2 regions of the Cellulosimicrobium sp. 72-3 genome follow, and region 2 is predicted to be linked to the other one. Evidence: predicted binding sites of a transcription regulator. Region 2 holds the regulator's gene; the other holds the start of a gene.

Region 1 (3,405 bases), 930 kb from region 2:
GTGCGTGTCGCGCCCGTTCATCGGGTTGGCACCCGGGGCGAACGGCTCGCCGGCGCGGCGGCCGTCAGGCGTGTTGCCCGTCGCCTTCCCGTACACGACGTTCGACGTGATCGTCAGGACCGACTGCGTGGGCACCGCGTCACGGTACGTCGGGTGCGTGCGGACCTTCGCCATGAACCGCTCGACGAGGTCGACGGCGATCGCGTCGGCCCGGTCGTCGTCGTTGCCGAACGTCGGGTACTCGCCCTCGGTGACGTAGTCGACGACGAGGCCGCGCTCGTCGCGGACGACGGAGACCTTCGCGTGCTTGATCGCCGACAGCGAGTCCGCCGCGACGGACAGGCCCGCGATGCCGCACGCCATGGTCCGCAGCACGTCCTTGTCGTGCAGCGCCATCTCGATGCGCTCGTACGCGTACTTGTCGTGCGACCAGTGGATGCAGTTGAGCGCCTCGACGTACGTCGCGGCCAGCCAGTCCATCGTCGCGTCGAACTTCGCCATGACGTCGTCGAAGTCGAGCACGTCGCCCTCGACGGGCGCCGCCACGGGCGAGACCTGCTTGCCGGAGATCTCGTCGCGGCCGCCGTTGATCGCGTAGAGCAGCGTCTTGGCGAGGTTCACGCGAGCGCCGAAGAACTGCATCTGCTTGCCGACCCGCATCGGGGACACGCAGCACGCGATCGCCGCGTCGTCGCCCCAGTGCTGGCGGATGAGCTCGTCCGACTCGTACTGCACGGCCGAGGTGTCGATCGAGACCTGCGCGCAGTAGTCCTTGAAGCCCTGCGGCAGCTCCGGGCTCCAGAAGACCGTCATGTTCGGCTCGGGGGCCGGGCCGAGGTTGTAGAGCGTCTGGAGGAACCGGAACGAGTTCTTCGTGACGAGCGGGCGCCCGTCCTCGCCCATGCCGCCGATCGTCTCGGTGACCCACGTCGGGTCGCCGGAGAACAGGGCGTCGTACTCGGGCGTGCGCAGGAACCGCACGATGCGCAGCTTGATGACGAAGTCATCGATGATCTCCTGCGCCTCGGACTCCGTGATGCGGCCGGCCTCGAGGTCGCGGTCGATGAACACGTCGAGGAACGTCGACGTGCGGCCGAGCGACATGGCGGCGCCGTTCTGCTCCTTCACGGCGGCGAGGTAGGCGAAGTAGAGCCACTGCACGGCCTCGCGGGCCGTCGTCGCCGGGCCGGAGATGTCGTAGCCGTACGAGGCCGCCATCTCCTTGAGCTCGCCCAGCGCGCGGATCTGCTCCGCGTGCTCCTCGCGCTCGCGCACGACCTTCTCGCTGAAGGGCTGCGTGTCGAGACCGAGCTTGTCGAGCTTCTTCGCGGCGATCAGCGCGTCGACGCCGTAGAGCGCGACGCGGCGGTAGTCGCCGATGATCCGGCCGCGGCCGTAGGCGTCGGGCAGGCCCGTGATGATGTGCGAGCTGCGGGCCGCGCGCACGTTCGGCGGGTAGACGTCGAACACGCCCTGGTTGTGCGTCTTGCGGTACTCGGTGAAGACCTTCCGCAGGGTCTCGTCGACCTCGTAGCCGTACGTCTCCAGCGCGCCCTCGACCATGCGCCAGCCGCCGTTCGGCATGATCGCGCGCTTGAGCGGGGCGTCGGTCTGCAGACCGACGATCACCTCGTGCGCCTTGTCGATGTAGCCCGGCGCGTGCGCCGTGATGCCGGCGGGCGTGCGGGTGTCCACGTCGTAGATCCCCATCTCCCGCTCCTCCGGGAACATGGCGGACAGCGTGCTCCAGATGCCCGTCGTGCGCTCCGTGGGGCCGGCGAGGAACGACGCGTCGCCCGTGTACGGGCGGTAGTTGCGCTGGATGAAGTCGCGCACGTCGACCGTGTCGCGCCACGGGCCGTCGGTGAAGCCCTCCCACGCAGGGACGTGCGCGGTGTCGCGCTGCGGGTCGACGGCGCCCGCCCCCGTCGCGCGGCCGCCGCTCGTCGTGCCGGTTGCCTCGGAAACGCTGGTCATCTGGACCTCCCTCGTGCCTGACGCGCGGGTCCGCGCGCCGGCCGGACCCGCCGGCCTCGCGAGGTCCCGGGTGGGGCCCTCGGCCGAGGTTCCGACGGGCTCCTTCGCCACCTCCAGGCTAGGTTCCCGGAGCCCGCGGCGGAGGCGTTCGGGACCGCCCGGGGACCTAGGTCCCGAGGCGGGCGGGACCCCGCAGGAATGGCGGGATCCCGCGGTTCCTCGCCCCCTCAAGCCCCGTGTCGAGGACGTCTTGTGATGACCTTCACAAGACCCCGGCCCCTCCCGCCGGGGACCCCGCGCCGCCGTCGTGACGCACGACACGGGCGCCCGTCACACGCTCGCCGGACGTGCCGCGCGCATCCGTGTGAGACTGCCCGGGTGAAACGCACCGTAGGGGTCGAGGAAGAGTTCCTGCTCGTCGGCGACGACGGGCAGCCCGTCGCCCGCGCGGCCGAGGCCCTCGAGGCCTCCGGCACCGACGACAAGGGCGGAGGCACCGGCTCGCTGGAGTCGGAGTTCATGGAGGAGCAGCTCGAGACGGCGACGCACCCGCGCCGCGAGATCGACGAGCTCGCGACCGAGATCCGCGAGGGCCGGCGTCGCGCCCAGGAGGCCGCGGACCGCGTCGGGGCCCGGGTCGCCGCGCTCTCGACGTCTCCCCTGCCGTTCGAGGGCACGACCGTGTCGCGCCTGCGCTACCTCGAGGCGCGCGCCGCGTTCGGCCTCACCGCGCGCGAGCAGCTCACGAGCGGCTGCCACGTGCACGTCGCCGTCGCGGACGACACCGAGGGCGTCGCGGTGCTCGACCGGATCGGGCCGTGGCTCGCGACGCTCCTCGCGCTGAGCACGAACTCGCCCTTCTGGCAGGGCCAGGACAGCGGGTACGCGAGCTTCCGGTCGCAGGTCTGGTCGCGCTGGCCCACCTCGGGCCCGACACGCGCGTTCGGCTCGCCCGAGGCGTACCGCGCGGCGGTCGACGGCCTCGTCGCGACCGGGACGATCCTCGACGAGAACATGGTCTACTTCGACGCCCGCCTGTCGTCGCGCTACCCCACGGTCGAGATCCGCGTCGCGGACGTGTGCCTCGACCCGGACACCGCGACGCTGCTCGCGGCGCTCGCCCGCGGCCTCGTCGAGACGGCGGCCCGCGAGTCCGCCGACGGCGCGCCCGCGCCCGAGCTGCGGCCCGAGATCCTGCGCACCGCGTCCTGGCGCGCCGGCCGCTCGGGCCTCGAGGAGGACCTCGTCTCGCCCCTCACCTGGCGCCCGGCCCCCGCGCACGACGTCGTGGGCCAGCTCGTCGCGCACGTGCGCGACGCGCTCGTCGACGCCGGGGACCTGGACGCGGTGACCGAGCTGCTCGGGCGCCTGTGGTCCGGGGGCAACGGCGCCGCCCGGCAGCGCGCGTGGCACGCGGCGTCCGGCGGC
Region 2 (3,405 bases):
TCGTCACGTCGTTGAGCGAGTCTCCGTACGCGTACGACGCCTCGAGGTCGATGCCCTCGCGCTCGGCGAGCGCTCGCACCCCGGCGGCCTTGGCGCGGCCGTGCATCATGTCGCCGACCAGCCGTCCCGTGTAGAAGCCGTCCTCGTGCTCGGCGACGGTGCCGAGCGCGCCCGTCGTGCCGAGCCGGCGCGCGATGAGCTCGCCGATCTCGACGGGGGTCGCGGAGACGAGCCACACCTGGTGGCCGGCCGCGAGGTGCTCGTCGAGGAGGCGGCGCGTGCCGGGGTAGATGCGCAGCGACAGGACGGTGTCGTAGACCTCCTCGCCGATCGCGGTGACCTCGGCGACGGAGCGCCCGGCGATGAGCGCGAGCGCGCGCGACCGGATGCGGTCGATCTGCTGCTTGTTCTCGCCGAACGCGAGGTACCGGGCCTGGTGCACGGCGAAGCGCACGATGTCGAGCGTCGAGAAGAATTCGCGCTGGTACAGGGCGCGCGCGAGGTGGAACGACGAGGCGCCGCGGATGATCGTGTTGTCGACGTCGAAGAACGCGGCGGTGCGGTGCGGCGGACCGGGGGCGCGCGCGGGCGCCTCCTCGGGGAGCGTCGGCCGGGAGGTCGGGTCGGGGCCCGGGCCGGGAGACGTCGCCATGCCTCCACTCTAGGCGGTCGGGCCGCCGGGGCCTCGTACCCTGGGAGGCGTGAGCACCTCCGACGCCCCCGCCCCCGTCCTGCTGTTCGGCCGCGCGGGCTGTCACCTGTGCGACGACGCGCGGACGGTCGTCGAGGACGTGTGCGCCGAGGCGGGCGTCGCGTGGGCGGAGGTCGACCTGGACGCGCCGGGCACCGACCCGGCGCTGCGCGAGCAGTACGGCGAGTACGTGCCGGTCGTCACGGTCGGCGGGGTGCAGCAGGGGTTCTGGCGCGTGGACGCGCGCCGGCTGGCGCGTGCGGTGGCCCGGATTTCGGCGCCGCGCGCGGACCTGGGATGATTCCTCCCGTGGAGCGTGACCGTCGACGAGGACGGTCCCTGGACGACGGAGTGACGGTGGCTGAGCAGGTAGTCGGTGAGGTGACGGCGCCGGGGATCCCGAGCGCGACGGTGGCGCGGCTCCCGTCCTACCTGCGCGCGCTGCGGGACCTCGTGGCGCGGGGCGTCGGGACGACGTCGTCGGTCGAGCTCGCGGAGCTGTCCGGCGTGGGCCCGGCCCAGCTGCGCAAGGACCTGTCGTTCCTCGGCTCGTTCGGCACGCGCGGCGTGGGCTACGACGTCGACTCGCTCGCGCAGTACATCACCGAGGCCCTGGGCCTCGTCGACGAGCACCGCATCGCGATCGTCGGGATCGGCAACCTGGGGCACGCGCTCGCGAACTACTCGGGCTACGAGCAGCGCGGCTTCCACGTGGCGGCGCTCCTCGACGCGTCGCCGGACGTCGTCGGGACGCGGGCCGCGGGCCTCGTCGTCGAGCACGTCGACGCGCTCGAGGAGGTCGTGGAGCGCGAGAAGGTGTCGATCGTCGTCCTCGCGACGCCCGCGGCGCACGCGCAGGCGGTCGCGGACCGCGTGGTCGCGGCGGGGGTGCGCGAGATCCTCAACTTCGCGCCGCGCGCGCTCCAGGTCCCGGCGGACGTCGACGTGCGCGGCGTCGACGTCGGCAGCGAGCTGCAGATCCTCGCGTTCCACTCGCAGGCCCGCGCCCTCGCGGCGTCGCAGGAGCGCTGAGCCGCCCCGGCGCCCGGACCCGGGGACGACGAAGGGCCGCGTGCCGGTGCACGCGGCCCCTCGGGGCGGCACCCCTGCCGGAGGGCGCCGGTCTCGCCCGGGACGTGCCCGGGACGACGGTCAGGCCTGCTTGATGGCCGAGACGTCGAGCGCGATCTTGATCTTGTCGCCGACGAGCACGCCGCCGGTCTCGAGCGCGGCGTTCCAGGTGAGGCCGAACTCCTTGCGCGAGATCTCCGTGGTCGCCTCGAAGCCCGCGCGCGGGTTGCCGAACGGGTCGGTCGCGGTGCCCGCGAACTCCGTCTCGAGCTCGACCGGCTTGGTGACGCCGTTGATCGTCAGGTCGCCGGCCACGACGTAGTCGTCGCCGTCGCCCGTGATGCGCGTCGACGTGAACGTCCACGTCGGCTTGTTCTCCGCGTCCCAGAAGTCGGCGCTGCGCAGGTGGTTGTCGCGGTTCTCGTCGCCCGTGCTCACGGACGCGGCGTCGAGCTGGGCGGTCACGGACGTCGACTCGAGGTCGTCGCCGACGGTGATCGTGCCGTCGGTGATCGCGAGGGTGCCGCGGACCTTCGAGATCCCGGCGTGGCGGACGGTGAACGACGCCTGCGAGTGCGACGCGTCGAGGGCGTAGGTACCGGCGGTGAGGCCGGCGGGCAGCGACGAGGCCATGGGTGCTCCTGCGGGTGGTCGGGGTCCGGGCGGACCAAGTGGTTGAACGTTCAACTTCGGAACGAGCGTATCAACAGCACCCCTCGGTCCGTCTATTCCCGTGGGGTGGAACAATGTTCCGACGCCCCCACGCCCCCAGCCCCTCCCGCACCGCCGAGGACCCATGACCCGCAACGACGTCGACACCCCGACGGCGAGCACCGTCCGCACCCCCGCAGTCCCCGCCGTCGAGCCGCGCTGGCTCGACGCGGAGCAGCAGCGCCTGTGGCGCGCGTACCTCGACGGGACCGTGCGCTTCATCGAGGCGCTCGGCCGGGACCACGAGGAACGGTCCGAGGTCTCGCTCAACGAGTACGAGCTGCTCGTGCGGCTCTCCGAGAGCCCCGACCACACGCTGCGCATGTCGGCGCTCGCGGACGGGCTCGCCCGCTCGCGCAGCCGCGTGACGCACACCGTCGCGCGCATGGAGGCGCGCGGCCTGGTCCGGCGCTCCGCGAGCTCGGGCGACCGCCGCGGCGTGAACTGCGCGATGACGAGCGAGGGCTACCGCGTGCTCGTCGCGTCGGCGCCCGCCCACGTGGCGGCCGTGCGCCGGTACCTGGTCGACGTGCTCACGCCGGAGCAGTTCCGGGCGCTGGGCGAGGCGATGGCGGCCGTCGCGGAGGCGTGCAAGGCCGACCGGGACGCCTGACCGCCTCTCCCGGCCCGTCGCGCCGACCCGCGGTGGCGTGCGCTCGCCCCGAGTGCGGGACACTGGTGGGCATGGTCTCCACCATCGTCCACCTCCTGCGCCACGGCGAGGTCCACAACCCCGACGGCGTCCTCTACGGCCGGATCCCCGGCTACCACCTCTCCGAGCGCGGCCACGAGATGGCCCGCCGCGTCGCCGCGCACCTCGCGGGCGAGCCCGGGCCCGACGGCACGTCGCGCCCCCGCGCCGACCTCACGGTCGTCGTGGCCTCGCCGCTGCAGCGCGCGCAGGAGACCGCGACGCCTGCCGCCGAGGCGTT

The links. The regulator Rex, encoded in region 2, represses fermentation and respiration genes when NADH is low (regulators of the CRP and FNR family bind a similar motif). The targets are predictions, from matches to a motif close to CTTGTGAANNNNTTCACAAG.
Region 1: pflB (formate C-acetyltransferase) is a predicted target of Rex. The motif match lies at 2,227-2,246, and genes of this name have one in related genera.

Annotation. Positions count from the first base shown of each region.
Region 1 covers NZ_CP053419.1:1,947,585-1,950,989, reverse strand. Annotated here, with positions in the region: gene pflB (formate C-acetyltransferase) at 1-1,977, opposite strand, end outside; gene HKK73_RS08790 (glutamate--cysteine ligase) at 2,356-3,405, shown strand, end outside.
Region 2 covers NZ_CP053419.1:1,012,670-1,016,074, forward strand. Annotated here, with positions in the region: gene HKK73_RS04530 (HAD family phosphatase) at 1-652, opposite strand, end outside; gene HKK73_RS04535 (glutaredoxin family protein) at 702-992, shown strand; gene HKK73_RS04540 (redox-sensing transcriptional repressor Rex) at 1,049-1,723, shown strand; gene HKK73_RS04545 (YceI family protein) at 1,844-2,395, opposite strand; gene HKK73_RS04550 (MarR family winged helix-turn-helix transcriptional regulator) at 2,559-3,086, shown strand; gene HKK73_RS04555 (histidine phosphatase family protein) at 3,158-3,405, shown strand, end outside.